2 linked regions of the Pelosinus fermentans DSM 17108 genome follow. The protein of the gene in region 2 binds, or shares a complex with, the protein of the main gene of each other region. Links are inferred from orthologs where the notes say so. Each region holds a gene or a part of one and is shown on either strand. Other genes may lie near its edges. The genes, in order: rpmG and rplI.

Region 1 (15,971 bases), 4.1 Mb from region 2 along the record:
GTTTCGCAGCTTCTTCGTATTTCTTACCATGTTTTGGCATATTAAAAAACTCCTTTACGATTGTGGTTTAACGGAAAATCCTCCCACACTAACATCCGACTGTCTTAAACCTACCATCTGCGTCGTTGCTCCTGTGGGCGTTCCCTACGACGTACGTCAGTACGTCGTAGGTCACGTCCTCGTCGTGCCTAGCATCTGGCAGCTTTAAACCAGTCTTTGGCAATTTAGAAAAGCCAAAGACTAATCAATGATGTCAATACCCATGCTACGGGCAGTACCTTCGATCATACGCATAGCAGCTTCTACAGAAGCAGCGTTAAGATCTTTCATTTTTGCTTCAGCAATTTCGCGAACTTTGTCACGAGATACTTTAGCAACTTTTTTCTTGTTTGGTTCGCCTGATGCAGTCTCAATACCAGCAGCTTTCTTAAGAAGAATAGGAGCTGGAGGAGTTTTGGTAATGAAAGTAAAGGATCTATCTTCGAACACGGTAATTTCTACCGGAATAATCAAACCAGCTTGCGCAGCGGTTCTTTCGTTAAAGTCCTTAACAAACGCCATAATATTCACGCCAGCTTGACCGAGCGCAGGGCCGACTGGAGGCGCCGGAGTTGCTTTACCAGCAGGAACTTGCAACTTTACAAGTTTTATAACTTTCTTAGCCATTTTACTTACACCTCCTTATATGCATAATGTGGTTTTGCGGGTATAGTACCCTCCCACTTAAGTTCATAAAGTTTCAAATTAAACTTTATTTAAACTTTCTCAACTTGAGAAAAATCTAATTCCACCGGTGTCTCCCGTCCAAACATATCAACAAGCACTTTCAGTTTGCTACGGTCTTGGTAAATTTCAAGCACCTTGGCTGTCCAATTCTCGAAGGCTCCAGAAGTAATACGAATTACTTGAGCAACTTCAATATTTAACTTCGGCTTAAGCTCTTCAATGCCCATGGATTTTAAAATGTTTTTCACTTCGGCATCAGTAAGCGGGATAGGTTTAGTACCAGAGCCAACAAAACCTGTAACACCTGGCGTGTTGCGCACAACATACCATGATTTGTCATTGACAATCATTTCTACCAGAACATATCCAGGGAAAACTTTTTTCTTGGTAATTTTTTTCTTGCCATCTTTCATTTCAACTTCATCTTCCATCGGTACTACAATTCGAAAGATTTCATCTTCCATACCCATAGAATGGACTTTGCGTTCCAGATTAGCCTTTACTTTGTTTTCATAGCCAGAATATGTATGGATTACATACCAATTTTTTTCAGATTCCATTGCTTCAGGGACGCCTATACGCCCCCACCCCCTTAGCCTACTTGATAATCAAATGTAATATTTGAGCAAACACAGCATCAATTGCCCATATCAAACCCGCAATCACTAATACAGCAACAAATACCACTCCTGTATTAGAGATAAGCTCTTGTTTGGTAGGCCAAGATACTTTTTTTAATTCAGCTTTCACTTCACGAAAAAACTTTTTCCAACGAGAAGGACTCGTTTGAACTGTTGTTTCTTGGGCAACCATTTTTTCACATCCCTGTCTTGTACTGCTAATTCAAGCATTAAAGACCAACTGGCAGGGGCGGCAGGAATCGAACCCGCAACCAACGGTTTTGGAGACCGCTACTCTACCAATTGAGCTACACCCCTACTTACGAAATTACAATTATTTCGTTTCTTTGTGTAAAGTATGTTTTTTGCAAAACTTGCAATACTTATTGAATTCTAATCTATCTGGGTCATTTTTCTTGTTTTTATTGGTTTGATAATTACGTTGCTTGCAATCAGTACAAGCTAACGTTACCGCATTGCGCATCCTGTACACCTCTCTTACCTGTAAATATGACATCATCTCGTAATGCCACTAATATAATCTAGCACACTTACATCAGCCTGTCAATACCAGATACTTACCATACTCATGGAAAATATTATGATATCAAGACAATAAAATAAAACAGGGAAAGCCCCTGTCTTATAGCTATATCCATTTATAGAAATTTTATACGTTTATTTGTAATCTGTCAAGGTAAAGAATTTTTCATCTTTCAATCGCTAAGAAAAATATTTGAACCACAAAGACGCAAAGGACACAAAGGAATTTATTTATAATTTCTTTTGTGTGTTCTCCTTTGTGTGCCGCACGGCGGCATTGCGCCTTTGTGGTTCATAAAATTTTATATTTTCTCACCTAAAAAAATTTGCAATTATGCTTCAATCGCAGTTACTACGCCAGCGCCAACAGTACGGCCACCTTCGCGAATCGCGAAACGAAGTCCTTCTTCAAGTGCAATTGGAGTGATAAGCTCAATTGACATTTGAATGTTGTCACCAGGCATAACCATTTCTACACCTTCTGGCAGACTTACTACACCAGTAACGTCTGTTGTACGGAAGTAGAATTGTGGACGATAGTTGGTAAAGAACGGAGTATGACGACCGCCTTCTTCTTTAGACAGTACATATACTTCTGCTTTGTACTTCGTATGTTGAATGATAGAACCTGGTTTAGCCAATACTTGACCGCGTTCGATATCTTTACGTTCAACACCACGAAGAAGTGCACCAATGTTATCTCCTGCTACTGCAGAATCTAAGAGTTTACGGAACATTTCTACCCCAGTTACTACTACAGTTCTAGGTTTTTCAGTCATACCAACGATTTCAATGTTGTCACCAACTTTGATTTCACCACGTTCCACACGACCAGTCGCAACTGTACCACGACCAGTAATCGTGAACACGTCTTCAACAGGCATCAAGAAAGGTTTGTCTGTTGCACGTACTGGAGTTGGAATGTACTCATCTACTTTATCCATCAGATCAAATATTTTTCCGCACCATTTGCATTCGCGACTTGCACAACCGCAGTTAAGCGCCTGTACAGCGGAACCACAAACTACAGGAATATCATCACCAGGGAATTCATAGCTGGACAGAAGTTCACGAACTTCCATTTCAACCAATTCGATTAATTCATCATCATCAACCAAGTCTGCTTTGTTCAAGAACACTACCATGGAAGGTACGCCTACTTGACGAGACAATAGAATATGTTCACGAGTTTGCGGCATAGGGCCATCAGCAGCACTTACTACTAGAATCGCTCCATCCATTTGAGCAGCACCAGTGATCATGTTTTTTACATAATCAGCATGGCCCGGGCAGTCAACGTGAGCATAGTGACGTTTTTCAGTTTCATACTCTACGTGAGCTGTATTAATCGTAATACCGCGTTCTCTTTCTTCTGGAGCTTTATCAATCATGTCATATGCCATGAATTCTCCGCCACCATGTTTCGAAAGAGTCATGGTAATTGCAGCTGTTAAGGAAGTCTTACCATGATCCACGTGACCAATTGTTCCAATGTTAATATGTGGTTTATTTCTTTCAAACTTTTTCTTTGCCATTATAATTCCCCCTTAAATTATTACAGAGCTATGAAATAGGGCCTGTCTTAATTCTAAACCCAAACCACTAGTCTTTTGTCTGCGTCTTTTATGTAGTGCAAACAAAATCTCTTGTTTAAGAAACCTTACTGCATCATTTATTTTACCAAGCTACAATATTCTATTATTTTATCAAAATTCCTGCTAAATAACAAAAAAACTTCGCACTAAAGCGAAGTTTTATATTCTTTGTTTGGTGGCGGCGCAGGGATTTGAACCCCGGACCCTGCGGGTATGAACCGCATGCTCTAGCCAGCTGAGCTACACCGCCATATTTTTTTAGCCACTTTTCCATTTTGCATATCTACTATTAGACCAGCACTATAAATGGAGCTAGTGACCGGGATTGAACCGGTGGCCTTATCCTTACCAAGGATACGCTCTACCGACTGAGCTACACCAGCATATAAACGCTTTACATCTTTCAATCTAAAGCAGTAATAAACATTGGTTGCGGGGACAGGACTCGAACCTGTGACCTTCGGGTTATGAGCCCGACGAGCTACCAACTGCTCCACCCCGCGATATTCAGTAATATACATTATTTAATAATCTTGTATTTAATTTAAATGGTGGATGGGGCTGGATTCGAACCAGCGAAGGCGGAGCCGGCAGATTTACAGTCTGCTCCCTTTAGCCACTCGGGAACCCATCCATTTTGATGAAAGAAATAAAATGGAGCTGGAAACAGGACTTGAACCCGCAACATCCTCATTACAAGTGAGGTGCTCTACCAGTTGAGCTATTCCAGCATCTTTCATGTCACACAGTTTCCCTTAGCGACATTTATAATTATACAACAATCAAATTGTTATGTCAATAACTTTTTTGGTGGCGGCGCAGGGATTTGAACCCCGGACCCTGCGGGTATGAACCGCATGCTCTAGCCAGCTGAGCTACACCGCCATGTTAAAAATACTGCACTTCGAGCAAATGGAGCTAGTGACCGGGATTGAACCGGTGGCCTTATCCTTACCAAGGATACGCTCTACCGACTGAGCTACACCAGCATATAAATCTGCTTTACATCTTTCGATTTAAAGCAGTAATAAACATTGGTTGCGGGGACAGGACTCGAACCTGTGACCTTCGGGTTATGAGCCCGACGAGCTACCAACTGCTCCACCCCGCGATATAAAAACAAAGATTTTTGATGTTAGCACTGCGGTGCTAACTAAGCGACTCACACAAAGTTTTCACTCACTCTGCTCATGAACCTTTGGTTCGCTGCTTAAATTGGTTGCGGGAACAGGACTCGAACCTGTGACCTTCGGGTTATGAGCCCGACGAGCTACCAACTGCTCCATCCCGCGATATTCAATACAACGACTGTCACTAAACATTAATGATAAATTGGTGGATGGAGCTGGATTCGAACCAGCGAAGGCGGAGCCGGCAGATTTACAGTCTGCTCCCTTTAGCCACTCGGGAACCCATCCATTTTTAAGGTATCGGTTGTCGCTAAACGCCCATCTACTTCGTTGCTCCTCTGTTCACTCGTTCAACGTACTTCAGTACGCCTTCACTCGTGCCCCTCGTCGCGCCTTGCATCTGAACATCTATCAACACCCTATCTTAAATGAAGTTAAATAAAATGGAGCTGGAAACAGGACTTGAACCCGCAACATCCTCATTACAAGTGAGGTGCTCTACCAGTTGAGCTATTCCAGCATTTCCTTTGACAAGATTAAATTATATCACACTTTTTCTCTTTTGTAAATAGTGTTTTTCTTTGTTATTTCCACCTGTCAACTACTGCTTAAATAATATATTACATTTCTACTCTCTTGTCAATGTTTTTCCTTATAAGAAAGGCAATCCAATTCTCACCATTGCCACTTTACAAGAAAAAATAATAATAGGATATGGCAGCTACCACAAAGCGATAGTAAGCAAAAGAAGCCAAGGTAGACTTATTTAGAAATTTAATAAACCAAACAATTGATATGTAGGCTACAACAAAAGCAACTGCAAATCCAATGGAAAACATTTGTATATCAGCTATGTTCAACGTATCCCAAACTTTTAATAAATCATATATACAGGCTACCGCCATTAGAGGGACAGCGATAATAAAGGAAAATTCAGCAGCAGCACCACGGCTTAGCCCCAGAAGAAGTCCTCCAGAAATAGTAGAACCCGAACGAGAAAAACCAGGCCATAACGCCAGCACTTGAAACAGCCCTACAAAGAAAGCTTGCTGCATTGTTATTTTATCAACATCCGTAGTTACAGGGCGCTTTGCGACTTTCTCAGCAAATAACATAAAGATGCCTCCTACAACTAAGCCAATAATAACTGTATAAGGAGAAAATAAATATTCTTTAATTGGCTTGTGCAATAAATATGCAATGCCCATAACTGGAACAACGCCAGCCAAAACATGTTTAATGGACAATCCATTGCCATAAACGTTTAACTGCTGCGGTTTTAACATACGAGAAAATTTCTCTTGATATAAGAAAAGCACCGATAAAATAGCACCTAGCTGAATAAATACTTCAAAAACACTAGCCTTTTCTCCCTCAAACCCCAACATACTTCCTGCTAAAATCATATGTCCAGTAGAAGAAACGGGCAGATACTCTGTCACACCTTCCACAATACCAATTATCACAGCAATTAAATTTTCATTCATTCCACCACATCCTCATTTATTAAAATAACCATAAATTTTATTATATCGCATAATTAATGCAAAACACACCCTTTTTGTTAAAAAAGGTTTCTAAAAGCACAAGAAATACTTCATATCCTTTAAAAATAAGACCTTTTGAACCGCGAAGACGCGAAGAATAGGAAGAACACGAAGTAAACATATTCTCTCGACCTATTATCTTCGCGCCTTCGCGGTTCCGGGCTTTTGCTCCAAAAAACTTATTCTGATACTACAAAAAAAGAAAGGGATCTACAAATCCCTTCCCTATTTATCCTCATTCTTTACAATTAATCTAACAAATATGCAAATCGCTTCACAAAATCATCAGGATCTACATTAATTGTTAATGCCATTTTTTTCAAGTCTGCTTGAGAATATAAGTCATCCTTTTCCAAGCGAATCATATATTCTCGAGCAATTCGATATTGAACAGATTGTACATTTACCATACGAACCTGCGTTTTCTTTGTTCTCATATCCAGTATTCCCTCAAAAGGAATCGGTACAATTTCATTATTTTGAATGGTAATCAGAGCGTCTGTCCCATTATTCTTTAAGAATTCAAAGGCAGCAAATCCTAAATCACGCGTATATTCGATATCAAATGCATTAGGAGAAGCACAACGCAATTCATATCCGATTTCTTTACCAACAATAGTCATTTTCAACCCTAAATCGGCAAGATTTTTCACGACTGCCTGCTTTAGCAGTTCAGGAAAATTCAACTCCGTATAGCGAATATGTCCATGATCATCAAAACATGTACAATCCAGCTCCTTTAGATCTTCCACTGCTATTTTCTCCACCAATCCTTCAGCAATAACAGCCACACCATAATTGCGTTTCCCTGCTAGTCGTTTAATAATGGAGCCAACTAAAATATCAACCAGCATCTGTAATCGAATGGTTTTATCCCCAAATTCTTCTGGAATAATCGTCAGTGTAGCACCCGAACTCTTTCCTATGCCTAAGGATAAATGTCCGGCTGTACGCCCCATGGCTATAGCAAAATACCAGCGGTTTGTAGTTTTCGCATCTTCCATTAAATTTGTAACCAGCTGACTCCCTAACGCCCGGGCTGTTTCAAAACCAAAAGTAGGAATCCCCTCTGGCAGCGGTAAATCATTGTCAATCGTTTTTGGTACATGCACTACCAGAAGGTCAATCTCCAGCACCCTTCTGGCATATTCCGCTACCTTGCAAGCTGAATATGCAGTATCATCCCCTCCAATGGTTACTAAATGGGTAACACCCATTTCAATTAATGTATTTACTACATTTCGCAAATGAGCTTCACTCTTAGTCGGATTGACTCTGGCTGTTCCTAATATGCTGCCGCCATCAAGATGTATCCGGCTAACCATGTCGATGGTTAAGGACACTACATGTTTCTCCCCATTACACAAATGAGTGTAACCTTCATAGATTCCCATCACATTCCATCCATTTTTTATGGCTTCAATGGTGACTGCACTAATTACACTATTCATGCCAGGCGCCGGGCCACCACCACACAAAATTGCTATCGTTTTTTTTGTTTCTAACATACTGTCCCTCCGTAAATTCATAATTATTATTTTTACCTTTAGAACTTTATGTCTAGATTAAGTAAAGTATTCATCCTATTCATGCATTCATAGGATTCCTCCTATCTCTACAAAATTCACCGGTTTTTGTTTTCTTAATTTTCTCACTTTTTAGATTTCTACGTCTGTAATAAAATTCCTTTTTAAAAAGTAAAACAATTTAAATCGCAATCTTTGCAGTTCACTATATTTTTTGCACATAAAAAAGATTTGGCCTAGGCCAAATCTATCAGGTCACAATATTTCATTTTTATATGCAGAATGAAACAAGCTTAGGTATTCCATAAATAGAAAAAACAAAGCTTTAGGCTACGTTTTTCTTATAGATTTTAATCATTGTTTTTGTCCCCATAACCAGTCAATCCTTGGGTTTCTTTACCAAATCCCGCAAGACCTTTGTACATATCTTGAATATCACTGTCATCTCCACGGTTGTCCAAGTATCTCTCCAATTTACGTTTTACGCGTTGAAGAGCATTATCAATTGACTTGACATGGCGATCCAATTCTACAGCTATTTCCTGATAGGACTTTCCATCAAGATAAGCCATAAGTACCTTCCACTCAAGATCGCTTAAGATTTCTCCCATTTTCTCTTCAATATCAATAAATTCTTCTCTACTAATGACCAATTCCTCAGGATCGGATATTTTAGAACCTGATAATACATCTAACAACGTTCTATCTGAATCTTCATCGTAAATCGGTTTATTTAAAGATACATATGAATTCAAAGGTATGTGCTTTTGTCTGGTAGCTGTTTTTATCGCCGTAATGATCTGGCGCGTCACACAGAGTTCAGCAAAAGCGCGAAAAGAAGAAAGCTTATCAGTACGAAAATCACGAATAGCCTTATATAATCCAATCATTCCTTCTTGGATAATATCTTCGCGGTCAGCGCCAATCAAAAAATATGACCTAGCTTTCGCCCGAACGAAATTGCGATACTTGTTAATCAAGTAGTCGAGTGCGATTGTATTATCACTTTCTTTTGCATCAAGCACAATTTCTTCGTCACTCATATTTTCAAATGAGCCATACAAATCGCATTGAGTATTAAAACGCATCGCATCGCCCCCACTTTCAATTTGCCACACATTCACAAAAAGAAAATGCACTAAAGGATTAGTGCTCTAAGTTATGTGTACATGCCACTTCAAAGCAAATTATACCTCACAGCTCTCTATTTCGTCAAGCTTAACTTGTCCAACTACACCCGTTTACGCAGTTCATGTAAACGTTGAACCACATCACTATTTAAACGACTCTCTAATTCATGCCGTCTGTAGGTAAGCTGCGACTCACTAAAACCGTCTTTGATTAGCTTATTCACTTTCTTCACATCTTGTAAAAGTTCCCTGGCGGAAATGCGATATGCTCCAGCTCCTAATATAACCATTTGTTCCACCCAATCGGAGGTAACCACATACACCAGCTTTCGCTGCCGCACCATATCATATGCCATTCTTTCAATATGACTATCGGCAGTTTCACCCTCTTGCGTATAGATGACAGATACGTGTCCAATAAGATTCTCAAATACTGCAGCGCCGCTTACTGCATTTGCATCAAAAATAATCGTAACTGCCAAATCTTGAAAGGCACCATAACTGGCCATCATATCAATTAATTTATCCCGAGCATCTTCCAAATTATCTTTGCGAGCACTTAATTCCGGCCAAGCATGAATTACATTATACCCATCAACCAATAGAATATTTTTCATAAAAATCTCCCATAGCCTTTGCCTAAACTGCATTTTAACTGTATTTACTAGTCCATATGGCAGTGTCTTACCAAAGTTAAATCTTCTTAGTTTATCCAACGTATCTTTCTAATTCACAACTTTGGCAAGACACTAATTTGCTTCTTATCAGCTTTATCTGCGGTAGGAGGCTTCTTCTTGCCTACTTTGACTATCGTATCCTCTCCCAAATATACATCTTTTGACAATACTTCTTTGGAAATCTGCCGTCCCTTTGACCATACGACTCTGAGAGTTGTTAATGAATAACCCGGTCTTCCTTCTTGCTCTACCAGTGTTTCTCCCAAATATAAATTATCATCATCTTTCTTGACAATGATCGGCGGAATTGTTTTCTGACTCTCATGTTGAATTTCTACCTTCTCCACTAAAGGATGCGGCCCCAAAATTCCAACTACCAATTTATTATCCTCTACTTCTGCCAGAATCAGTAAGGGTTCTTTAGTATTATTCATAAACTGAAAATCCAGTGCACCATATGCAACTGTAGCATCCCGACCTAAGGGTACATAGCTAAGAGGCTTCGAATGATTGGATCTTTCAACAATTTTCAAATTTGCTAAAAGAACAGCATTATACAGCGTAGAAGAAACTTGGCATATTCCTCCGCCAATGCCTGGAACAAATTCACCATCAACAATTTCTAGCGCTTCTTTAAATCCATTCTCTTTTTCTCGTGGCCCTACTATTTCATTAAAAGAAAAAATCTTTCCAGGATATACAATGGTTCCATTGGTATTCAAAGCAGCTAATTTGATATTGTCTGTACGGTTGGCATCTCCACTATTAAAAGTTGTCGTATAACTGCTTAAGATTTCCTTCATACCTGCATTTGTAATATCTTCCATGGTTACTTTCGGTTGGATTACTTTCACAGGCAAGGTTATCTCAGAGCGATTCGCTGTTTTGAATGCATCTAGAATCAGTGGACGCAAAGCATCACAATCCAAAGCATATCCTAGTTCATGAGGAACAAGTGTCCCGGTCCATAAATTGATAACCGCATTGCGAGGCGGACGATCAATCGCATCTTTCCATTGCTGGATTAGACTCTCTAGCTTGTCTTCATTATACTTGATGGTCAGAGATATAGGATAGCCCTTTTCCCAGCCAGTCTTAATATTTTGTATTCTTTCCCACCAAGACCCACGCCGTCCATAATTCCAAACTTGATCCAATGTAGCATTCGCATCAATGCCCAAGTCAATATTTTCAGCATCCACATTTGATTTTATATCACCATACTGCACTACAATTGATTTCTTATGATACTGAGTTTGCCATGAAGACAATAATTGAACTACCTCTTCCCGACTATATCCGCCAATATCCACGCCTTCTAGTATTACACCTTTATATACCTTAGGATACCAAGAAAAAAGGATAATAACTACGACCAAAATCCCCAGCGCGGTCATTCCTAACCACGTTTTCTTCACTTATTTTTCATCTCCCGCTGTCTGACAACCTCATATAAAAGTAAGGAACAGGCAACGGAGGCGTTTAAAGAACTAATTTTACCAAGCATGGGAATTCGAACTACAAAATCACAATGTTCTTTTGTCAAACGTCCCATCCCCTTGCCCTCATTGCCAACAACTACAACAATAGGTCCTGTCAAGTCTGTTTCATAGTAATTTTTTTCTCCATCCATATCAGCCCCGACGATCCACATTCCTGCTTTTTTTAATTCTTCCAAGGTTTGCGAAACATTGCCAATTCTTGCTACTGGTACATATTCTACTGCACCAGCCGAGGTTTTAGCTACCGTACTTGATAAAGGACAGCTGCGCCTTTTCGGCATCAGTACGCCATGTACTCCCGCCGCATCCGATGTACGTAAAATAGCTCCTACATTATGAGGATCTTCTAACTCATCCAAAAGAACAAGAAAAGGAGTTTGGTCAGGTGCTGTTGCTTTGGCTAAGATATCATCCAGTTCCGCATAAGCTACAGGTGGTATACTCGCTACGATACCCTGATGCTTTTGTCCGTCTGTCATCCCGTCTAACTTATTCATTTCTACCTCTTGTATGATAAGCCGTCTCTCACGAGCCAAGGCAATCACTTCACGAATCGATCCCTGTCTTTCTCCTTTTGCCACGAATATTTTATTGATCGGACGACCACTTTTTAAGGCCTCCATCACACTATTACGTCCCATAATAAACTCTTCTAATTCGGCCATTATATATCCCCTTTCATTTATTCATTTTACGACATCTATTTTTCCCTTATTTGCTGCCAGGTATGTGTAACGATCATTTTCTCATAGACTAAATTACACCATGGAAGCAAAAAATCCTGCTTCTATACACCCACCTATATGGCAACGGTCTGGCTGGATACAAAATAAACCACAAAGACGCAAAAAGAACACAAAGGGATGTACATCTGTTAGTTCCTTTGTGTACCGCGACAGCGGTATTGTGTCTTTGTGGTTCATTTCCATTTTAAAAATTATTTTTTAGCACTACCTTTCATAGCTGCTAAGCGACCACAAGTTAGCTCACCTTCACCACAGTAATTGCTTGTTATACAAGTTGGGCCTGCTTTTTTAAAAAGCAGCGGAGCAATTTTTTTTACTTCCCTGAGCATAAGTTCTGCTAAACTTCTAATTTCCCACTGTGCTCTTGCGCAGCAGCGCAATTCAAAAAAATGCAGTAAGGTTCTAGCATTCATCGTTACTACAATTTTAGTTTCCGCAGCATTCGCTAAACAATATCTTGCATCTTCCTTATGAACACCTAATTCTACCAATTCATTATATGTACTTTGAATCGTCCCCATCAGCTCTTCAAACTTTGCTTTAGCAAGTTCATTCGCCGCTACAGCAGGAGGCATAATGTATTCAAAATCATGTTCACTAACATACCGCTGAGATTGCTGCGAATAAGAGGCAATACGATGACGAACCAGCTGATGAGTTAATACCCGGGATACGCCTTCAATTGCAAAGGTAAAACTTACATGTTCCAATGTGGATAAATGTTCCATTTCGACAATCTTACTTACCAATTTCTCTACCTGGGCACTAGACATATTTTCCACTAATTCCTCTGCCCCAACTGGTGAATAGCAAAGTCTTGCCGACATTGCTACCATTCGCTCTGGTTCAGGAGTATGAGATATCAATTTTACTTTCATTTCTTTTCCCCACTATTCTTAGCAGTCTTTGTCATTTCCCGGGCAATAACAGCAAATGCTTTTTCCACAAGTTCTGACAAACGCTCGTAATTTTTTCCTAAATATAAATAACCTAACAACGCTTCAAAGCCTGTACTATTACGATATTCGGCAACAGTAGCACTTTTGGGAACAGTTGATTTCGCATTCCGTCCTCGTTTGACAATACTCATTTCCTGCTCAGTTAGCTGATTTTCCAAGGACTGATACGCTACCGCCTGCATGGTGGCTGATACAATTTTAGAGTCGAGGGTATGTAACACCCGTACTTTATTTTGCTCATAAGCCAGCAATGTTGTACGCACATAGAGTGTAAAATATGCATCACCCACATAAGCAAGAACCAACGGATGTAAACGTTCCACAGGTACATTTTGATATTTTATAGGGGGAGGTCCCTCCCCCTCGTTTTCTTGAAATGCATTATTCAGCAAAAATTGGAACTGATCAAATTTCATCGTTTTTTCCACCTAACGCCTTGAGGAGAATCTTCTAAAACAATTCCCACTGCCCCTAGGCTATCACGAACTTTATCGGCTGTCGCCCAATCCTTATTCTGCCTAGCATGCTGCCGAATCTCGATGATAATATCCATTAATTGTTCTACCAGTTCTTGACTGTCATCCACTTTACCCGTCTGCTCCTGTACAAATATTCCTATAATATTTGCCATCATAAAATAAGTTTCGCGAAGAGCAGTATAGCCTTTAGCAGTGTGCTGTACTTTTCCAGCAATCACACCATTATAATATACATTAATTTCCTTAGCTAAACCAAACATTACACTAATGGCTAGCGCCGTATTAAAATCATCATCCATAGCTTTACAGAAATCTTCTTCTGCCTGCCTTGCCACTTTTACCAATTCATCAGCTTTATTTTCATTCGCAGCATCTGGCATTTTTCCCAATTGCAGCACATTTTCCACAGCAGTACGTAACCGCTCTAAACTACGCTGTGCTTCTGATAAACGCTCATCACTAAAATCAAGAGGGCTGCGATAATGTGTGGACAGAACAAAAAAGCGTAATACTTCCGGAGAGTAATGCTCTAAAATATCTTTTACTAAAAAGAAATTTCCTAACGACTTACTCATCTTTTCTTCATTTACGGTAATAAAACCATTATGAAGCCAATAGCGGACGAAAGGCTGGCTTTCTTCCACAAAGGCTTCTGACTGGGCAATCTCATTCTCATGGTGAGGAAAAATCAAATCACTGCCACCGCCATGAAAATCAAAACTATTTCCCAAATATTTTAGAGACATTGCCGTACATTCAATGTGCCAGCCTGGTCGTCCCTTTCCCCAAGGGCTCTCCCAGGCTGGCTCACCAGGCTTAGCACTTTTCCATAAGGCAAAGTCCATAGGATGGTGTTTGCGCTCATCTACATCCACTCTGGCACCAGCTTTCATATCTTCAATGTCTCGACCGCTCAATTTCCCATAGTCATTAAATTTTTCAACACTGTAATATACGTCACCGTCAACAATATAAGCATAGCCTTTTGCCACTAAACCTTCAACAATGTTAATAATTTCTGTCATATGATCGGATACCGTTGGATAGATATCAGCCCGTCGAATGTTTAATTTATCCATTACTTCAAAATAAGAGGCAATATAACGGTTAGCAATCACATCCCAAGTCACACCTTCGGTATTGGCTGCTTTAATGATTTTATCATCAACATCTGTAAAGTTTTGCACATGAAAGACTTCGTATCTACAGTGCTCAAGATAGCGTTTAATTACATCCCAAGTAATAAAAGGTCTGGCATTCCCAATATGCGGATGATTATAAGGCGTTACCCCACAGACGTACATCTTAACTTTGCCAGCCTCATGAGGTATGAACTCTTCTTTTTGCCTAGTCATCGTATTATATACTTTTAATGCCATTTTTCCTTAGCTCCTCTTCTAAAAGATTGATTCGTTCTTCCATTTTAAACATATGATGCTGCAAACACTGCAGCATTTCCTGCACTGGATCTGGTAAATCATCATGTTCTAAGTCAATAACCTCAACACCATTTATCTTTTTACCATTATGCCACACAATTTGCCCTGGAATACCTACCACGGTGGAATTAGGAGGTACTGTCTTTAAAACAACGGAACCTGCACCAATTTTAGAATTATCTCCTACCGTAAAGGATCCTAATACTTTTGCACCACTGGCAACTACCACATTGTTCCCAATTGTAGGATGGCGTTTGCCTTTTTCTTTCCCGGTCCCCCCCAAAGTTACTCCCTGGTATAATGTTACATTCTCCCCCACTTCTGCCGTTTCCCCAATAACAATACCCGTACCATGATCAATAAATAACCCTTCTCCAATGGTAGCGCCAGGGTGAATTTCGATCCCTGTTATAAATCGCGCTATGTTAGAGATCATGCGAGGAACAACAATCCACCCTCGTTTATAAAAATAATGCCCAATGCGATGCAGCCAAATTGCATGAAGTCCAGGATAACACAATAGTACCTCCCACACACTTCTTGCAGCCGGATCACGTTCAAATACCACCCTAATATCCTTTTGTAACCGTGCAAACATAGGATGTTTTCCCCCTCTAAATGTAAATATCAACAAAAAAAGACCACTATCTCGTACAGAGACAGTGGTCCGTGGTTCCACTCTGCTTAGGCATCAACCAATGCCTCTTAGGCGCACAATAACGGTTGCTACCGAATTGACCTACTATACATTCAGCCAACTTGTTCATGGGTGCATTTTGGGCGTCTCTTTCCTAGTACCGCTCTCAGCCGGTGGCGTTACTTCTCTGGAAGGCAGATTTACACTTACTTTTCCCAATCATTACATTTTTCTTATATATGTATGCAGTATCACCCGACTTGGTTACCCCATAAAACGATAACTACTCAAGCTGTGCTTACTCTTCATTTTATCTTATTATGAAATTATACTAAGAGAGGGTAGGTGTGTCAATTAGATTTTAGCTAATGTACTAGTTATTCTGTTCAAGATTTTGTCTCTGCCAATTAAAGCAATAATTTTATCTAAATCCGGACCATGCATTTTACCTGTTACTACAACCCGCAGAGGCATAAAGACCTTTTTACCGCCTAATTTTAATTCTTTTGTGATACTTTTTAAAATTGCCTTAACACTAGGAGCGTCTACAACGTCTAGACCTTGTAATTTTTCACAAAAGCTCTTGATAACAGCAGGAACATCTTCGTCGCGTAAAACCTCAGCAGCTTCCTCATTTTCAAATTCAACTTTTTCTGTAAAGAAAAGATCGATATGATTCACAATTTCTGCTGCATAACTAATATACTCTTGCAAC
Region 2 (16,225 bases):
CATTAGCTTATGATGCCACGATGATGGTCATTGAGTCCATTAAGCGTGCCAACGGTGTTGATACTGTCAAGATCAAAGATGAGTTGGCAAAGACAAAAGACTATAATGCTGTATCTGGGTTAATTACGTTGAATGAAACTCATGATGCAGTAAAAAGTGCTGTTATTATTGAAATGAAGGATGGTAAGCAAACGTTTAAAGAAAAAATAAACCCTTAATGTTTATGTAAGATCGATAAACGTCAGCATATTGACATTCATAAGATGGAGCCCAGAGCTACCCTTGCTGAAAGAAAGAGAATAAATCTTAGTTTTATTAACCACAAAAGCACAGTGCTACTGGTGTGGCATTGTACTTTTGTGGTTTTTTAGCAAGCAAAAGAAAAGAAATCAATGCTTAGATATAAAGTAGAGGTATGAAATGGCACTGTCAATGAATTGACGAATATGTCAAATTACAGACGAAAAAAACCGCCCATAAGGATAAATCTGATGAACACTAGAGGCTTTTTGGAAGTTAATAACGTTTGAAAAAAGATTAACTTATTTGTTAGAACCTATGGAATAACGCTTACGGGGGAATAAAGGACGCAAAGCATTGATCATAGAACATAAATGGCATGATTATTGCATAAGTATAAAGTGGTACGTTTTTAGTATAAAAAAATATATAAAAGTGTGCTGTAAATAAGTGTTTGTATTTTTGGAAGAGATTAACCAACAAATCAAAAGATAAAAGTATTGACACTAGAAGACAATGTATCTATAATTACGTATATATTATAAGAGAATATCCGCAGAGAAAAGATAGGCGTTAAATTCTAAGAGGGTTACGAGGGATTCTAAAGTGGGATTAAAAAGCACATAGAACCTGTTGAGAGGCTGTTTTAAAATATCCAGATGCTAGTCCTTACGAGCATTTGAGCGAGACGTACAAAGACGTATGTTTAGTGAAAACGCACAGGGACAATAAAGGTATATGGGAATTTTGAAATAGACTCTATTAGACTTTATTGCAGTTGTTTCTCCCGTGTGAAAAATATAGGGAAAAGGCATCGCTTTAGCCCTTAGAAATAAAAAAATGTAGGAGGCGAAATCATGGATTTCTCGATTACTCAGCAATTTTTACAGCAATTAATAAATGGTATATCTCTTGGCAGCATTTATGCACTCATTGCTTTAGGTTATACAATGGTGTATGGAATTATTAAGTTGATTAATTTTGCGCATGGTGATATTTATATGGTAGGCGCTTATGTAGCGTTTTTTGCCACAACGACGCTTAAACTTTCTTTTTTCCCAGCGCTAATTGTGTCCATGGTAGTGGCTGCCATAGTTGGAATGACAATTGAGCGGTTGGCCTACCGCCCACTGCGAAAGGCACCTAGAATTGCGATATTGATTACGGCAATTGGTGTATCTTTATTATTAGAATATGGCGGGATGCTTCTTGTTACACCGCAACCGAGAACGTTTCCAGCGCTATTCGATTCTCAAGTCTATACCTTTGGCAATATTGTAGTGAATAGTCAGCAGGTAATTATATTGGCAATATCCGTAGTGTTAATGGTTATTTTAACTTTTGTTGTACAACGTACCAAAATCGGTAAGGCGATGCGTGCTGTATCTTTTGATACCGATGCGGCTCGATTAATGGGTATTGATGTTGACCGTGTTATCTCCATGACCTTTGCAATTGGTTCTGCATTAGCGGCCGCAGCAGGCATGCTAGTCGGTGTATATTATAATTCAATTGATCCTTTAATGGGCATTATGCCAGGTCTTAAAGCATTCGTAGCTGCTGTTTTGGGTGGCATTGGAGTGATTCCAGGGGCGATGCTTGGTGGTATTATAATGGGCGTTATTGAAGCTATGGTGAGTGGCTTTATTTCATCCACTTTCCGTGATGCTGCAGCGTTTGCCATTTTAATTATTATTTTACTGTTTAAGCCTTCTGGCTTATTGGGTAAAAACGTTCGTGAGAAAGTGTAGGTGGCAAATAATATGGGAAAAAATAAGAAGGAATTGCTGTCGTTAGTGGCATGTATAGCATTGTATGCTGTTGTGCAAAGCTTGATTATGTTAGATGTTATTGGACCGTTTTGGGAGCTGAATTTAATTTTAATCTGTATTAATGTGATTCTGGCGGTAAGCTTAAATCTTATTAATGGTTTTACAGGTCAGTTTTCTATCGGTCACGCAGGATTTATGGCGGTGGGAGCTTATCTCGGCGCTGTACTCACTGTTAAACTGCAATTGCCTTTTATTGTTGCTATTTTAGGTGGAGCAGCAGCTGCTGGTTTCTTAGGATTTGTAATTGGTTTACCAACATTGCGTTTAGATGGCGATTATCTTGCCATTGCCACCTTAGGCTTAGGAGAAATCATCCGAATTACCATTTTGAATATTCCTTATGTAGGCGGCGCATCTGGTTTTATGGGTATACCTCGTTTTAGTAACTTTACGTGGGTATTCTTTGCCACTGTTTTCACGGTATTCTTTATTAGAAATTTCATTAACTCTACCCATGGCCGAGCGTGTATTTCGATTCGAGAGAATCAAATTGCAGCTGAGGCAATGGGAATTGATACTACAAAATATAAAGTAATGGCTTTCACGATTGGTGCTGCTTTTGCTGGTGTAGCAGGAACCCTATTCTCTCATTACTTTTATATCGCTCACCCTGCATCCTTTACTTTTATGAAGTCTTTTGATATTTTGACCATTGTAGTATTGGGTGGTTTAGGTAGTATTAGTGGATCGATTACTGCGGCTATATTATTGACTTTTGTTTCTGCAGCTTTAGCTAGCTATCCTGAGTGGCGTATGATTATTTATTCATTAATGCTGATTGTATTAATGTTGTATCGGCCCCAAGGATTATTTGGCAATAAGGAAATCAGCCTTAAAATCTTTGGCCGTTTGATGGGAGGTAATAAGCGTGGCAATACTCAAGGCAACTAAACTTTCCAAAGTATTTGGCGGACTTAAGGCCGTATCCGATTTTTCCATCGAGCTTGGCAAAGGCGAGTTAATTGGATTGATTGGTCCTAATGGAGCAGGAAAAACAACCGCCTTTAACTTACTGACGGGTGTATATCAACCGACAACTGGTGAAATTGATTTTGATGATAAAAGCATTCTTGGACTTAAACCTTTTCAGATCACTCAAAAAGGGGTAGCCAGAACCTTCCAAAATATTCGCCTCTTTTCTGAACTATCCGTGTTAGATAATGTTAAGATCGCGTATCATTTTCATGTGAAATACGGAATATTAGAATCTGTTTTGCGTATGGGCAGATACCATCAAGAAGAAAAAGAGATTGAAGAAAGAGCGATCAAGCTATTAGAAATTTTTAAATTAGGCGATAAAAAAGATGAAATTGCTAAAAACTTACCTTATGGTGAGCAGCGGCGTTTGGAAATTGCCAGAGCACTAGCGGCTCAGCCTAAATTATTATTATTAGATGAACCTGCGGCTGGCATGAATCCTCAGGAAACTCAGCAACTAATGCAAATGATAAAATGGATAAAAGACGAATTTGATTTAACTATTTTATTAATAGAACATGACATGCAATTGGTTATGAATGTGTGTGAACGTATTTATGTATTAGAATACGGCAGTATAATCGCTCAAGGAACACCTGAGGAAATCAAGAATAACCCACGGGTTATTGAGGCCTACCTCGGAGAGGAGGTTGAATAATGTTAAAAATCGAGAATATTGATGTATATTATGGTGCGATACATGCCTTAAAAGGTATTAGTGCAGAGGTAAATGAAGGGGAAATTGTTACCTTGATTGGTGCGAATGGTGCTGGTAAAAGTACTATTTTACGTACGATTTCCGGATTGTTAAAACCGAAAGCAGGTCAAATTAATTTTGAAGGAAAGAGTATTGCTGGCGTAGTTGCTCAAGATATTGTAAAGCTTGGCATTTCTCAAGTACCGGAAGGCCGAAGGGTTTTTGCGAATATGTCTGTTCTAGAAAATCTAGAGTTAGGTGCTTATATCCGTAATGACAAAAAAGGGATTCAGGAAGATATGGAGAATGTCTTTGTAAAGTTCCCTCGCTTGTCGGAACGGCGCAGTCAATTAGCCGGTACGTTGTCAGGCGGTGAGCAGCAGATGTTGGCTATGGGGCGTGCCTTAATGAGCCGTCCACGGCTATTGCTCTTGGATGAGCCATCTATGGGTCTTGCACCATTGCTGGTAAAAGAAATTTTTTCTATTATTAAAGAAATTAATGCTAGCGGGACTACGGTTTTGCTGGTAGAACAAAATGCTCATATGGCATTATCCATTGCCCATAGAGCTTATGTACTGGAAACAGGACGTATCACTCTTTCCGGCGATGCGAAAGAGTTGGCTGCAAGTGAAGAAATACGTAAAGCCTATTTGGGTGGTTAATCAATAAGACGCACTAAAGATAGTAATGACAGTGTTATGAAAGACAAAAGGTGAATTCCTAAATTGTATTGTTCATAATTTCTGACATGGAATCTTTAGTGCGTTTTCTTTAATAAAAAATCAACGGAGATGATGAAAATGTTTGTAGAAAGCAGGATGACAGCTAACCCAATTACAATCAGTTCGACTACAACAATTGCTGATGCATCGGAGATTATGCGTAATAATAAATTTCGCCGTCTTCCAGTGGTTGAGGGTGGAAAATTAGTTGGTATTGTAACAGACAGAGATCTTCGTGCGGTATCGGCATCGCCAGCAACTGCTCTTTCTATTTTTGAACTTAATTACTTATTGGCAAAGATGAAAATTAAGGATATCATGCAAAAAGAAGTGATTAGCATTAATACCGGGGCTACAGTGGAAGAAGCTGCAATTTTAATGTACAACCACCGCATTGGCGGTTTGGTAGTAGTAGATGAGCAAGGAACAGTCGCCGGCATCATTACGGAAACGGATATTTTTAAAAGTTTTGTTGATATTATGGGTCTAGTGGATGGGAAGACTCGTCTCACCCTTGATGTGACTGATAAAATTGGATTGCTTCATGAAATTTCAGAGGTATTTCTGGCAATGAATATCAATATTACCAGTATGGTTAGTTATGCCTTACCCGATGGAAAAATTGAGATGATTATACGGGCCGATATTATTGATACGGAAGAATTAGAAAAGGTCCTTGCTGCTAAAGGATACCCCATTAGCCACGTGGTACATATTAAGTCATGAGTTAAGCCTGCCTGTCATGTTCTTTAGCAATCGATCCTTAAAGATATTTACAAGTAATTTCCCAATGTGGTACTATATAGAATATAATGCTAGGAACAGGCGGCCATTATGGCGCAGCCGGGCGGAAAGCAGCAGGTATGTATGAATGCCTGCGGGACCTTAGAGAGAGGGCCTGCAGGCTTTTTTGTTATGTCATCTTATTATAAGGCACATGGGTCATTTATGGGCTTGTAGCACCTGCTTAAAATGAGCTGAAATTGGTACCTTTTATAGGTCGTATGAATAGTGTAGGCTATTGAAGGTTATAACAAAGAATAGAGCTGCTGAGCAAAAGGTAGGAGGTAGTATGATTGGATATGTGGATAGTAATTTAAAGGAGCGTACTGCTAGGCTGTCCGTTATTTCTAATACGGTTTTGGTTGTATTGAAATTGATCGTGGGATTTTATACTGGGGCCGTCAGTATTATTTCAGAAGCTGCTCACTCTGGCTTTGATCTACTTGCATCTGTGATTGCCTTTTATGCGGTCCGCAAAGCGGATACCCCTCCTGATGACAATCATGCCTATGGTCATGGCAAATTTGAAAATTTATCAGGCGCCATCGAAGCGATATTGATTATCGGGGCAGCAATATGGATTGTATATGAAGCCGGGAGTAAAATGAATTCCGCTGTGGTTCCAGGTTTTTTAGAATATGGTATTGCTATTATGATCATTTCAATTGCTATTAATTACTGGGTATCAGAAAGACTATTTAAGGTGGCGAAACAGACTGGTTCTCATGCCTTAGAAGCAGATGGCTTGCATCTGCGGGCGGATATATGGACTTCTGTTGGAGTGTTGGTAGGATTGGTGATTATTCATGTAACTGGTCTTGCCTGGCTTGATCCTGTGATTGCAATCATTGTAGCTGGCATTGTGTTTAAAGCTGGTTATGGCATGACAAAGAAGAGTCTATATGAGTTAACGGATATTAGCTTGCCGGAACATGAAGAACAGATGATCATTGATATCATTCAAAGTCATAAGGAGGTCATTTCCTTTCATCAGCTCCGCACCCGGCGTTCCGGCAGTTGGCGTTTAATTGATATGCATCTCATTTTGTACAAAGATATGCATTTAAATGAGGCTCACGATATCTGTGATCAGATTGAAGCTGAAATAAAGCAAAAGCTAGGTTCCTGCGATGTGGTCATCCATCTGGAGCCATGTGATCATCTTAAAGAACTAGGGGCATGTCCTCTTGATGAATAGAAAAATAAGCAAGAATCATTTGGGATTCTTGCTTATTTTTTTTGTCAATTTCCTTTGAACTACTTTTTTTTATTATGAAACGTATATAAATGCTTGCAACGGACACGACTTTCACGTTCAGTGTCAAATTTCTCCGAGCTGCCACTATCGACGGAGGCCTCTTTGCTTTCTGAAGGGGCAGGATTTGCTGAGGAAGCAGATGGAGTTTCCGGGGCTGCTTCTTCATCGGTTCGTGCACTAAAGGTATTGATTAATTGCTGCAGGGCAACAGCTTGAACTTCTTCGATATCTGAGTTTGACGACGGTTCTGGAGCAGGTGGCTCAGGAGCTCCTTCTGGTCTGGGGCAGAGAACTTCCTTGTCTGGAAGGCAGGAGCCCCGATGATGGCAACACTCCAGGAGACGCCGTAAGGCCTCCATCTCAACGACCTGCTCGGCTGTGTGAAAAGGAACATCTGTTGTAGGAGACTTATTGGCTAATAACCGGAATAAATCCACTGGCGCACAAGAAATCTTCAAAAAATCGCTGCTAAAAGCTACTTTGCAGCAGAGTAATTCAAGGAAGATATCGATCAATGTTCCAGTGTTATCAGCACGCCTTACTGCCCGCTCGAAGACTTCAGGACAAATTTCTGGTGTACGATGAATTTCTTCAGAGGCACCTACAAGCAGACGATACGAAGCTACTAAAGAAGAAAGATTAGGAATAACTGCGTTTATATCAGCCAATATCAGGTCAATAATAGGTTGAGGATTTTGATTAGTATCTGACATGATAGTCGCCTCACTTTAGCGTTGGTGCAACATTATATGCCGGAGGCAGTGCATTTGCTCTTCTTTATTTAAGAAAGACTTAAGTAGAAGGATTTTTTCATAATCACGTATAATATATATGCAATTATAGAAAGCTGGAAATGATCATGAAAAGTAAAATGATGATCGTGAAAGGAAACTGAATGATGACCATGTTGCTCACGCCGGAATTTTTATTAGCAGCGGCTAATAAAATAGTACGTCTTTTAGCTATTTTATTAGGGTCAGCGCTTATATTGCATCTATTCTCCCTCATGGTAAATAAAATGTTTATCCCTAAAGTTGGCATTAGTACCTTTTCTTTTGATGAAAGACGTGCTAGAACAGTAGGGGGAATGCTGCAAAGCATTATTCGATATTTTATTTATTTTATTACAATCCTCATGGTGCTGCAAGAATTCCATATTGATACCACTTCACTTGTCGCTGGAGCTGGTATTATAGGATTGGCTCTTGGTGTTGGCTCTCAGAGTTTGATCCGGGATTTTGTGACTGGTTTTTTCATTGTATTGGAAAATCAGTTTGCTGTCGGGGATTACATTGTCAGTGGTGATATGGCAGGTACTGTGGAAGACATTGGTTTGCGGGTAACGAAATTGCGGGATGGCAATGGTGTGCTGCATATTATTCCCCATGGGGCAATATCTAGGATTAGTAATTATACAAGAGGCCATATGCAGGCTATAGTCAATATACCTGTTGCTTATGAGGCTGATTTGGATAAGGTGCTTCTATTATTAAACGAGGCCTGTGTCTTGGTAGGCAAAGAGCTGGAAGAGGTCTTAGAGGGACCGAACGTATTAGGTGTAGTAGACCTTGGTGCTCAGATGCTAATGGTACGTATCGTAGCGAAGACTGTGCCTTTGCAGCAAGGAAAGGTGGAAAATGCTCTTCGTTACACAGTAAAACGGTTATTTAATGAAGCGAAGATTCCCCAGCCCGTGATAGATATTAGTAAAAGGCAAGAAGGTGTTAGATGATGGTACGTTATGAAATTGGTGATATTGTAAGAATGAAGAAGAACCATCCTTGTGGAGCCGCTCTGTGGGAAATTACACGGACAGGAATTGATTTTGGTTTGAAATGTCAAGGCTGCGGGCGTTTTGTCCTGGTGCCACGCGTAAAGTTTGAAAAAGGTGTAAAAGAAATCGTAACACGCAAAGGTACGCAAGAGGAGGGATAAATGTGAAGTATCAGTTTATTGTAGGAGGCATGACCTTGGTGACGGGGATTGTACTCATTGCAATGGGAACCGATTTTGGTAATAAAATCAATCTAACAGTGGGTGTTATCATAGGCTCTATTATGTTGTTATTAGGTACGGCAAGATTGAAGAATGCCATTGCTTATCGCCGTGAACATGGAGAAGAGTAAAGTGCCTGCTTGAAAATAGGGGAAGAATCATCTACAATAAGACATGCTAAAAAGAAATTGTAAGTAAGGTGGAATAGATGAATGAGCACAAATTTAGAAGTGGGTATTGTTGGTTTGCCGAATGTAGGTAAAAGTACATTGTTTAATGCGATTACAAAAGCAGGTGCAGAAGCTGCTAATTATCCTTTTTGCACAATAGAGCCAAATGTGGGTGTCGTAGATGTTCCGGATGAGCGATTACCCCATTTGGTGGAAATGTATAAAACAAAACGCTGTATCCCGACAGCAATGCGTTTTGTTGATATTGCTGGATTGGTGAAAGGTGCGTCTAAAGGAGAAGGCTTAGGCAATAAGTTTTTAGCTCACATTCGCCAAGTAGATGCGGTCGCTCAAGTGGTACGCTGTTTTGAAGATGAAAATATCACTCACGTTGAGGGAGCATTAAACCCTTTGCGGGATATTGAGATCATTAATACAGAACTATGCCTAGCTGATTTAGACACATTAGAGAAGCGTATGGAGCGTGTTCAGAAGCTAATCAAAACTGGTGATAAGAAAGCACCAAACGAAATGGCGGTACTGGTAAAAATTAAAGAACTTTTAGAGCAAGCCTTGCCTGCACGGCGCGTTGATATGACAGAAGATGAAGCTGGACTCATTGGTGATCTAAACTTGATGACGTTAAAACCGGTATTGTTTATTGCTAATGTTAGCGAAGACGAAGTAGCCAATGCGGAAGATAATGAGTATGTTAAAATTGTGAAAAAATATGCAGTAGAAGAAGGCGCAGAAGTCATTGCAGTATCGGCCAAGGTTGAGTCAGAAATTGCTGAACTTCCAGCGGAGGACGCTAAGGAGTTTTTAGCAGAGCTTGGTCTAAAAGAGTCAGGATTGGATAAACTCATTAAAGCATCCTATAAACTTTTAGGTTTAGTGACGTTCTTAACGGCTGGTGAGCAGGAAGTACGTGCTTGGACAATAAAGAAAGGTACAAAAGCACCTCAGGCCGGAGGCAAGATTCATTCTGATATTGAGCGTGGCTTTATTCGTGCAGAAATTGTCTCCTATAATGATCTTGTGCTGACAGGCAGCTCCAATGCAGCTCGTGAAAAGGGATTGGTTCGGTTGGAAGGTAAAGAATATATTATGCAAGATGGGGATGTTACGTACTTTAGATTTAATGTATAATATTTCTTTTAATATATTATAGTTGCATTTGTATTGCTATTAATGATATAATGTGTCAGTCTAGGGTAGCCTAGAGAGGTTTGAGAAAATGTTTATAAATGTTTACAAACCTTCCCTGCTCCCACAAGGGAGCCATTAGTCCACAGGAGGAGGTGATTTCGTGAGAAAGTACGAAGTCATGTTTATTGTTAAACCGTTGGAAGAAGAAGCGACAAATGCGGTAATTACCAAATTTGAAAATCTGATTAATAACAACGGTGGTCAAGTAGAAAAAATTGACCGTTGGGGCAAAAAGCGTTTGGCTTATATAGTAAAAGACTTTACTGAAGGTTTTTACTGCCTGACTACTTTTACAGCTGTACCAGCGACGATTCTTGAGCTTGATCGTATAATGAAGATTACTGAAGATATTTTGAAATTTATGATTATTAAAGTAGACGAATAGACCAGGGGGAATTAAACCATGAATAAGGTTATAATAGTCGGTCGTTTGACTCGTGATCCGGAAGTTCGATATACACAGACTGGTAAGGCAGTAGCATCTTTCAGTGTAGCAGTTGATACCGGTTATGGTGAGAATAAGCGAGCTGATTTTATTCCTGTAGTAGTATGGGATAAGCTGGCCGAAGTTTGTGGCAACAATCTTACCAAGGGTCGTCGTGTACTAGTTGAAGGACGTTTGCAAATTCGTGATTATGAGAAAGATGGACAAAAACGGCGTGCAGCTGATGTCGTAGCCCAAAATATTGAATTTTTGGATACGAAGCAACAAGCTGTAAGCGGTGGCAGTACTGCTGCTAGTCCTGCAAAATCATCCGGATATGATGTCAGTTCCTTTGGTACAGAGGTCTTCCCTGAAGAAGAGATTCCATTTTAAAGGGAGGTATTATCAGTGAAACGTGAAAGAGGAAGAAAACCTAAGAAAAAGATTTGCAGTTTCTGCGTGGATAAAGTAGAAACGATCGATTATAAAGAAGTTGGTAAAATCCGTCGTTACACTACGGAACGCGGCAAAATATTGCCTCGCCGTATTTCTGGTAACTGCGCAAAACATCAACGTAGTGTTACTTTGGCGATAAAACGTGCACGTATTGTTGCATTGTTGCCATTCACAGCAGAATAAAACAAAAGAGAGGTTACGTAACCTCTCTTTTATTTTATTCTGCTAAGAATGGATCATCGTAACTTCTTATCTGGGATATACTTTATGATAAAGCAGGAAACAGACTATTGATTTGCGAATACTATATCAGATATAGTAAAAAGGGGGGGAGTGGCTGTTTTGTTTTCGAATGAGTCGGATATTTTACGCAAAATGCGTTTGATAGAGTGGCTAAAGGCAGAGTTGATTACCCATATTGGTCAACTATACCAAGCCATGGCAAAGAATAGTGAACAGGCGATTGCTGAAGGATTGGCTGCCGTAGTCGTTTCTTGCTATATTTTAGGAAGACGACTGGGGATTAGCTTTGAATCATTAGATAAGTCGGTTTTAATGCAAGTAGAGCAAGATATAAAAAAAGAACGAGAAGTGGAGAAATGGTTTGGTGACTCTAGTGAGTACCAGCGTCATCTCCGCCAAAAGGGGTGAATGAATGAGACAGACACGGCTCAGGCCTATGGTAGAGGGTGGGATATTATCAGGGATTGCCATACTATTTGCCTTGATTAGTGCTTATCTTCCTCTGATTGGACCTTTTGTTAATTTAATGTGGCCCGTGCCCATTATTTTATTAGGTGTTCGTCATGGCTATAAGTGGAGCATTATGGCGACAGTTGTTTCTGGTGTTATGATCGCCATGTTAATGCATCCGCTGCATTCTCTTAGTGTGGTTGTTGGATTTGGTTTAATTGGTATTGTGTTAGGCTATGCCTTTCGTATGAATTTTAGTGCTGTTAAAACCATGTTGTGGGGAACGGCTGCTTCTTTGGTTTCTAAAGCTGCATTATTGACGATCAGCGCATTGGTACTCGGTGTGAATCCTCTTACTATGCAAACTGATGTAATGAATAATGCTGTAGCCCAGGCCATTGAAGTATACCGGGACTTTGGTATGGCAGAGCAGGAACTGGCTAAGATGTCTGAGTCTATGAAGTCCATGATTGAATTAATGAAGATTATATTACCGGCAGGTTTTATTATGGCGTCGGTACTTGATACGTGGCTAAATTTTCTGATTGCCAAAACGGTATTAAGAAAGCTGGGGCATAATGTTCCTAACTTTCCAGCATTTAAAGAATGGTCCTTGCCATATCACATTGTGTACCTTTTTGCATTAGCCTTAGTCATGATCTATTGGGGTAACAGCAGGGAAATCAGCTTGTTGACTCAGGTTGGCATGAATCTTCAAGTGATCACGAGTACCCTTATTTTAGTGCAAGGTTTGGCGTTATTTAACTACTTTGCCGATAAATACAATTTGTCAAAAATGATTAAAGGACTTATACTGTTCTTGATATTGACAAATGGTTTTTTTGCGCAGATCTTGATAGTTGCGGGTGCAATTGATATGGTTATGGATTATCGACGTTTGCGAGGGCCTCAATCCAAAGAGTAAAGAATGGATGTGTGAGATTAGCCTTCAAGGAGGAGTTGTTTATGCCGCAAGGTCCGTCTTTTTGGTTTGATACAAGAATTTATCTTGCTGTTGCCACAGCTTTATTAGTGGTGATTGTTTTTTATAATCCCTATGTAGCAGTATTAGGTGCAATTTTGTTAGGCTCTTTGTATTTATATGGGCGCGAGCGCCACAAAGAGCGGCAGAAGGCGTTGGACAGCTACTTATATACGATGAGTAACTGCATTGAAGAGGGAGCATCCTACGCGTTGAAAAGTTTGCCTTTGGTTATGATGATCATTGACAAAGAGGGAAAATTGTATTGGCATAATGATGTTCTTAGTGACTGGTTTGGTGATGAGGTCGTACTAGGAGAGTCAATTATGGATATTTGTCCCGAATTTCCTTTGGATAAGGTATGGGGCAAATCCGGTCGGGAAGTATTTTCGACAGAGGATAAATATTATGATGTGATTCATGAGCCGGTAATTCATAAAATGGATCATGAAGAGTTAACGATTGCTTATATTAGTGATATTACAGCCAGTGAAACAGTAAGAGCTGAATGTGTAAATTCTGTACCGGTTATGGCTTACATCCAAATTGATAATTATGATGATGTATTGCAAGGATTGAGTGAAGGTCAGCGAACGTCTGTAGTCGCAGAAGTCAATAAGCTTCTCGCAGAATGGGTGGCAGAGAATGAGGCTGTATTAAAGAAATATGCAGACGACATGTATCTTGCGGTGCTTAACCGGCAGAACTTAAATAAATGCCTGCAGGAGAAGTTTGACATTCTTGATCGGGTACGTGCCATTCATATTGGCAATAAAATTCCCGTGACCTTAAGTATGGGAGTTGCAGCTGATGAAGATTCTGTAGCTATATTGGGAGAACGGGCCCAAGCCGGTCTGGATTTGGCATTAGGCCGAGGCGGCGATCAGGTGGCTGTTCATGTAGGAGGCAAGCTGCAATTTTATGGAGGCAAAGCAAAGGCTGTAGAAAAAAATACAAGAGTTAAGGCACGGATTGTAGCCCAGGCATTGCGGGAGATTATTGATGATGCGGATATGGTTCTGGTCATGGGTCATACCAATGAGGATTTTGACAGCTTAGGTGCTGCTATAGGCGTGGGTATTATGGCTCGCCATTTAGGAAAAGAATTGCACATCGTCGTTAGCCAGCCAGGGGTTTCATTAAGTAAGCTGCAGGAAATCTTGGCCGATTATGAAGAATATCAAGATTTATTTATCACATCAGCTCAGGCGATGCCGCTGATCACGCCCCAAACCTTACTCTTTGTAGTGGATGTTCATCATCCAGAATTATCTGCAGCACCAGAATTATTAAGTAAAGTCGATCGGGTGGTTGTCATTGATCACCATCGCCGCTCTGAAAAATTCATTGCAAATCCGCTATTAGTATACCTTGAACCATCAGCGTCTTCTACTTGTGAATTGGTTACAGAACTGCTGATGTACTTTGATGATTACCTAGAGTTTAATAAAATGGATGCCACGGCCTTGTATGCTGGCATTGTTGTTGATACGAAGCAGTTTTCGGTACAAAGTGGAGTGCGTACCTTTGATGCCGCAGCCTATTTAAGGCGTTCAGGAGCTGATCCGGCTTTAGTTCGTCAAATGTTCCGTTTAGACTTTGAGACCGTTAAGTCACGGGCTGAAATTTTGAATCAGGCAATCATGTTACCTGGCGGTGTAGTTGTAGCAGGTTGTCCCGATAATATAAAAAATGCTCAAATTGTAGCAGCCCAAGTTGCTGATATGCTGCTGGGAGTAGAAGGAGTACAAATCAGCTTTGTATTGTTCTTTCTTGAAGATGGCGGCATCGGCGTTAGCGCACGATCCAACGGAGCTTTCAACGTACAAGTTATTATGGAAGAGCTGGGCGGCGGCGGACACCAGACAGTAGCTGGTGCTCAGGTTAAAAAAGGTACTATGGAGGAAGTAAAGCGCCAAGTGATAGAACTGAGCGCAAAATATATAGAGGAGAGTGCAGAAAATGAAAGTAATTCTACAGCAAGAGGTTAAAAAATTAGGCAAAAAAGGCGATATTATAGAGGTTTCAGAAGGCTATGCTCGGAATTATTTATTAGCGCAGAAATTAGCGATACCTGCAACTGCTTCGAATGTCAATCAGGCAAGTCAGCAAAAGGCATCAGAAGAACGCAAGCAGCAAAGAGCACTGGATGAAGCCAATCTGTTAGCAGCGCAAATGTCCAAAGTCGAAGTAACCATTGGTGTGAAAATGGGCGAAGGCGGCAAATTATTTGGTTCTGTTGCGAGTAAAGATATTGCCGATGCTCTTTATGCTCAACATAAAATCGAAATGGATAAACGCAAAATTGATTTGAAAGATGCGATCAAAGCATTAGGTACATACCCTGTATCCATTAAACTGCACCCTGAGATTAGTGCTAAGATACAGGTACACATTATTGCTAAATAGCAAGAGCATTGGTTATGTATGCTTTTGCTGTCCTCTAACGGGGATTATAGAAAGGACTATTATATGAAAAACTTTTTTAACAAATTTATTCCTAGACGGCCGTTGCCTAGCAGGGCAAGGGTCAATGAACAGCTGAAGCACCAAACAACAGCATTATATGAAATGTATGCAGGTATTTTTGGTCCAGATAAAGTGGTGCTAAAAGCTGTAAAACTAGATGCTTTATCTTTAATGAATTCTGAAAACACAGGTGAGCGAGTATTAGCGCTGCAAAAGCTGGTATTTGAAGATCCAACCATGGAAAAAATACCTACATTGCAAGAGATACCGGCAATTTTAGTTGCGATTGAAGAAGAGATAGCTAGTTTAATGGCTCGTCGGTCCCTGGAAGATCGGTTAGAAAAGAAGATTAATGATAAGATGGAAGAACGCCATCAAGAGTATGTAAGAGAAATTAAAATGCAGGTTCTCAAAGAGGAAGAAAACAATGTTGAGAATCCTCAAACCTTAAAAAAATATGCCATGCTGGAAGTGTTAGAGCAGAAAAAGCTGACTAAGTCAGCTATGGAGATCACTCGTCCAGAAACATTAGGGGAAATTGTAGGGCAAGAAAGAGCTGTAGATGCCCTTCGTTCTAAATTGGCATCACCCTATCCTCAGCATCTGATTCTTTATGGTCCGCCGGGGGTTGGTAAAACAACGGCTGCCCGCTTAGTATTAGAAGCGGCAAAGGCGCTTAAATTTACGCCATTTGCACAAGAGGCTCCTTTTATCGAGGTGGACGGAACCACATTGCGGTGGGATTCCCGAGGGATGACCAACCCTCTTTTGGGTTCTGTTCATGATCCTATTTACCAAGGAGCGCGGCGAGATTTAGCTGAGACGGGTGTGCCAGAACCGAAGCCAGGCTTAGCTACAGATGCTCATGGTGGTATTTTATTTATTGATGAAATTGGTGAAATGGATGCAATGCTACAAAATAAGCTGCTAAAGGTATTAGAAGACAAGCGAGTATCTTTTGAATCCGCCTATTATGATCCTTCTGATCCGAATGTTCCCAAGTACATTAGAAAGCTTTTTGAAGATGGTGCGCCCGCCGATTTTATTCTGATTGGTGCGACCACAAGAGATGCGTCGGAAATTAATCCTGCGATACGGTCACGCTGTGCTGAAATTTACTTCGAGCCTTTGACGCCAAAGCATATAGAAGAAATTGTTTATAATGCGGCAGTCAAATTAGATGTGGCTTTAGAATCTGATGTAGCTGCTTTGATTAGTGAATATACCATTGAAGGCCGTAAGGCTGTTAATATCTTATCCGATGCCTTTGGTATCGCTTTATATCGGTCCAGTGATCAGGAAAAGGTCGTCATT

The links.
Region 1: rplI (region 2) and rpmG share a complex: the UniProt entries of both Bacillus subtilis proteins name them as parts of the 50S ribosomal subunit. The link is inferred for Pelosinus fermentans DSM 17108 from one-to-one orthologs.

What each region holds. Positions count from the first base shown.
Region 1 is NZ_AKVN02000001.1:4,174,471-4,190,441, forward strand. What follows is about bases 256-3,000. They hold rpmG (50S ribosomal protein L33), read right to left. Parts: upstream 1,831-3,000; coding sequence 1,681-1,830; downstream 256-1,680. Other genes in these bases: rplK (50S ribosomal protein L11), read right to left, coding at 256-666; nusG (transcription termination/antitermination protein NusG), read right to left, coding at 756-1,286; secE (preprotein translocase subunit SecE), read right to left, coding at 1,324-1,539; tuf (elongation factor Tu), read right to left, coding at 2,222-3,000. In the rest of the region: rplA (50S ribosomal protein L1), read right to left, coding at 1-40; more of rplK, read right to left, coding at 241-255; more of tuf, read right to left, coding at 3,001-3,424; FR7_RS19325 (undecaprenyl-diphosphate phosphatase), read right to left, coding at 5,304-6,101; pfp (diphosphate--fructose-6-phosphate 1-phosphotransferase), read right to left, coding at 6,410-7,669; RNA polymerase sporulation sigma factor SigH, read right to left, coding at 8,038-8,775; FR7_RS19340 (NYN domain-containing protein), read right to left, coding at 8,919-9,434; FR7_RS19345 (VanW family protein), read right to left, coding at 9,548-10,912; 23S rRNA (guanosine(2251)-2'-O)-methyltransferase RlmB, read right to left, coding at 10,909-11,661; thyX (FAD-dependent thymidylate synthase), read right to left, coding at 11,934-12,620; FR7_RS19360 (Mini-ribonuclease 3), read right to left, coding at 12,617-13,117; cysS (cysteine--tRNA ligase), read right to left, coding at 13,114-14,559; cysE (serine O-acetyltransferase), read right to left, coding at 14,540-15,217; gltX (glutamate--tRNA ligase), read right to left, coding at 15,611-15,971.
Region 2 is NZ_AKVN02000001.1:111,896-128,120, reverse strand. What follows is about bases 13,129-16,127. They hold rplI (50S ribosomal protein L9), read left to right. Parts: upstream 13,129-14,404; coding sequence 14,405-14,851; downstream 14,852-16,127. Other genes in these bases: lonC (Lon family ATP-dependent protease), read left to right, coding at 14,915-16,127; FR7_RS00535 (DHH family phosphoesterase), read left to right, coding at 13,129-14,433. Outside these bases: FR7_RS00620 (ABC transporter substrate-binding protein), read left to right, coding at 1-218; FR7_RS00615 (branched-chain amino acid ABC transporter permease), read left to right, coding at 1,098-1,991; FR7_RS00610 (branched-chain amino acid ABC transporter permease), read left to right, coding at 2,004-2,963; FR7_RS00605 (ABC transporter ATP-binding protein), read left to right, coding at 2,941-3,708; FR7_RS00600 (ABC transporter ATP-binding protein), read left to right, coding at 3,708-4,412; FR7_RS00595 (CBS domain-containing protein), read left to right, coding at 4,551-5,198; FR7_RS00590 (cation diffusion facilitator family transporter), read left to right, coding at 5,545-6,453; FR7_RS00585 (hypothetical protein), read right to left, coding at 6,513-7,226; FR7_RS00580 (mechanosensitive ion channel family protein), read left to right, coding at 7,409-8,245; FR7_RS00575 (DUF951 domain-containing protein), read left to right, coding at 8,242-8,448; FR7_RS00570 (hypothetical protein), read left to right, coding at 8,451-8,639; redox-regulated ATPase YchF, read left to right, coding at 8,721-9,827; rpsF (30S ribosomal protein S6), read left to right, coding at 9,988-10,272; FR7_RS00555 (single-stranded DNA-binding protein), read left to right, coding at 10,291-10,704; rpsR (30S ribosomal protein S18), read left to right, coding at 10,720-10,950; FR7_RS00545 (MazG-like family protein), read left to right, coding at 11,101-11,418; and 3 more genes. UniProt on the Bacillus subtilis protein: Binds to the 23S rRNA.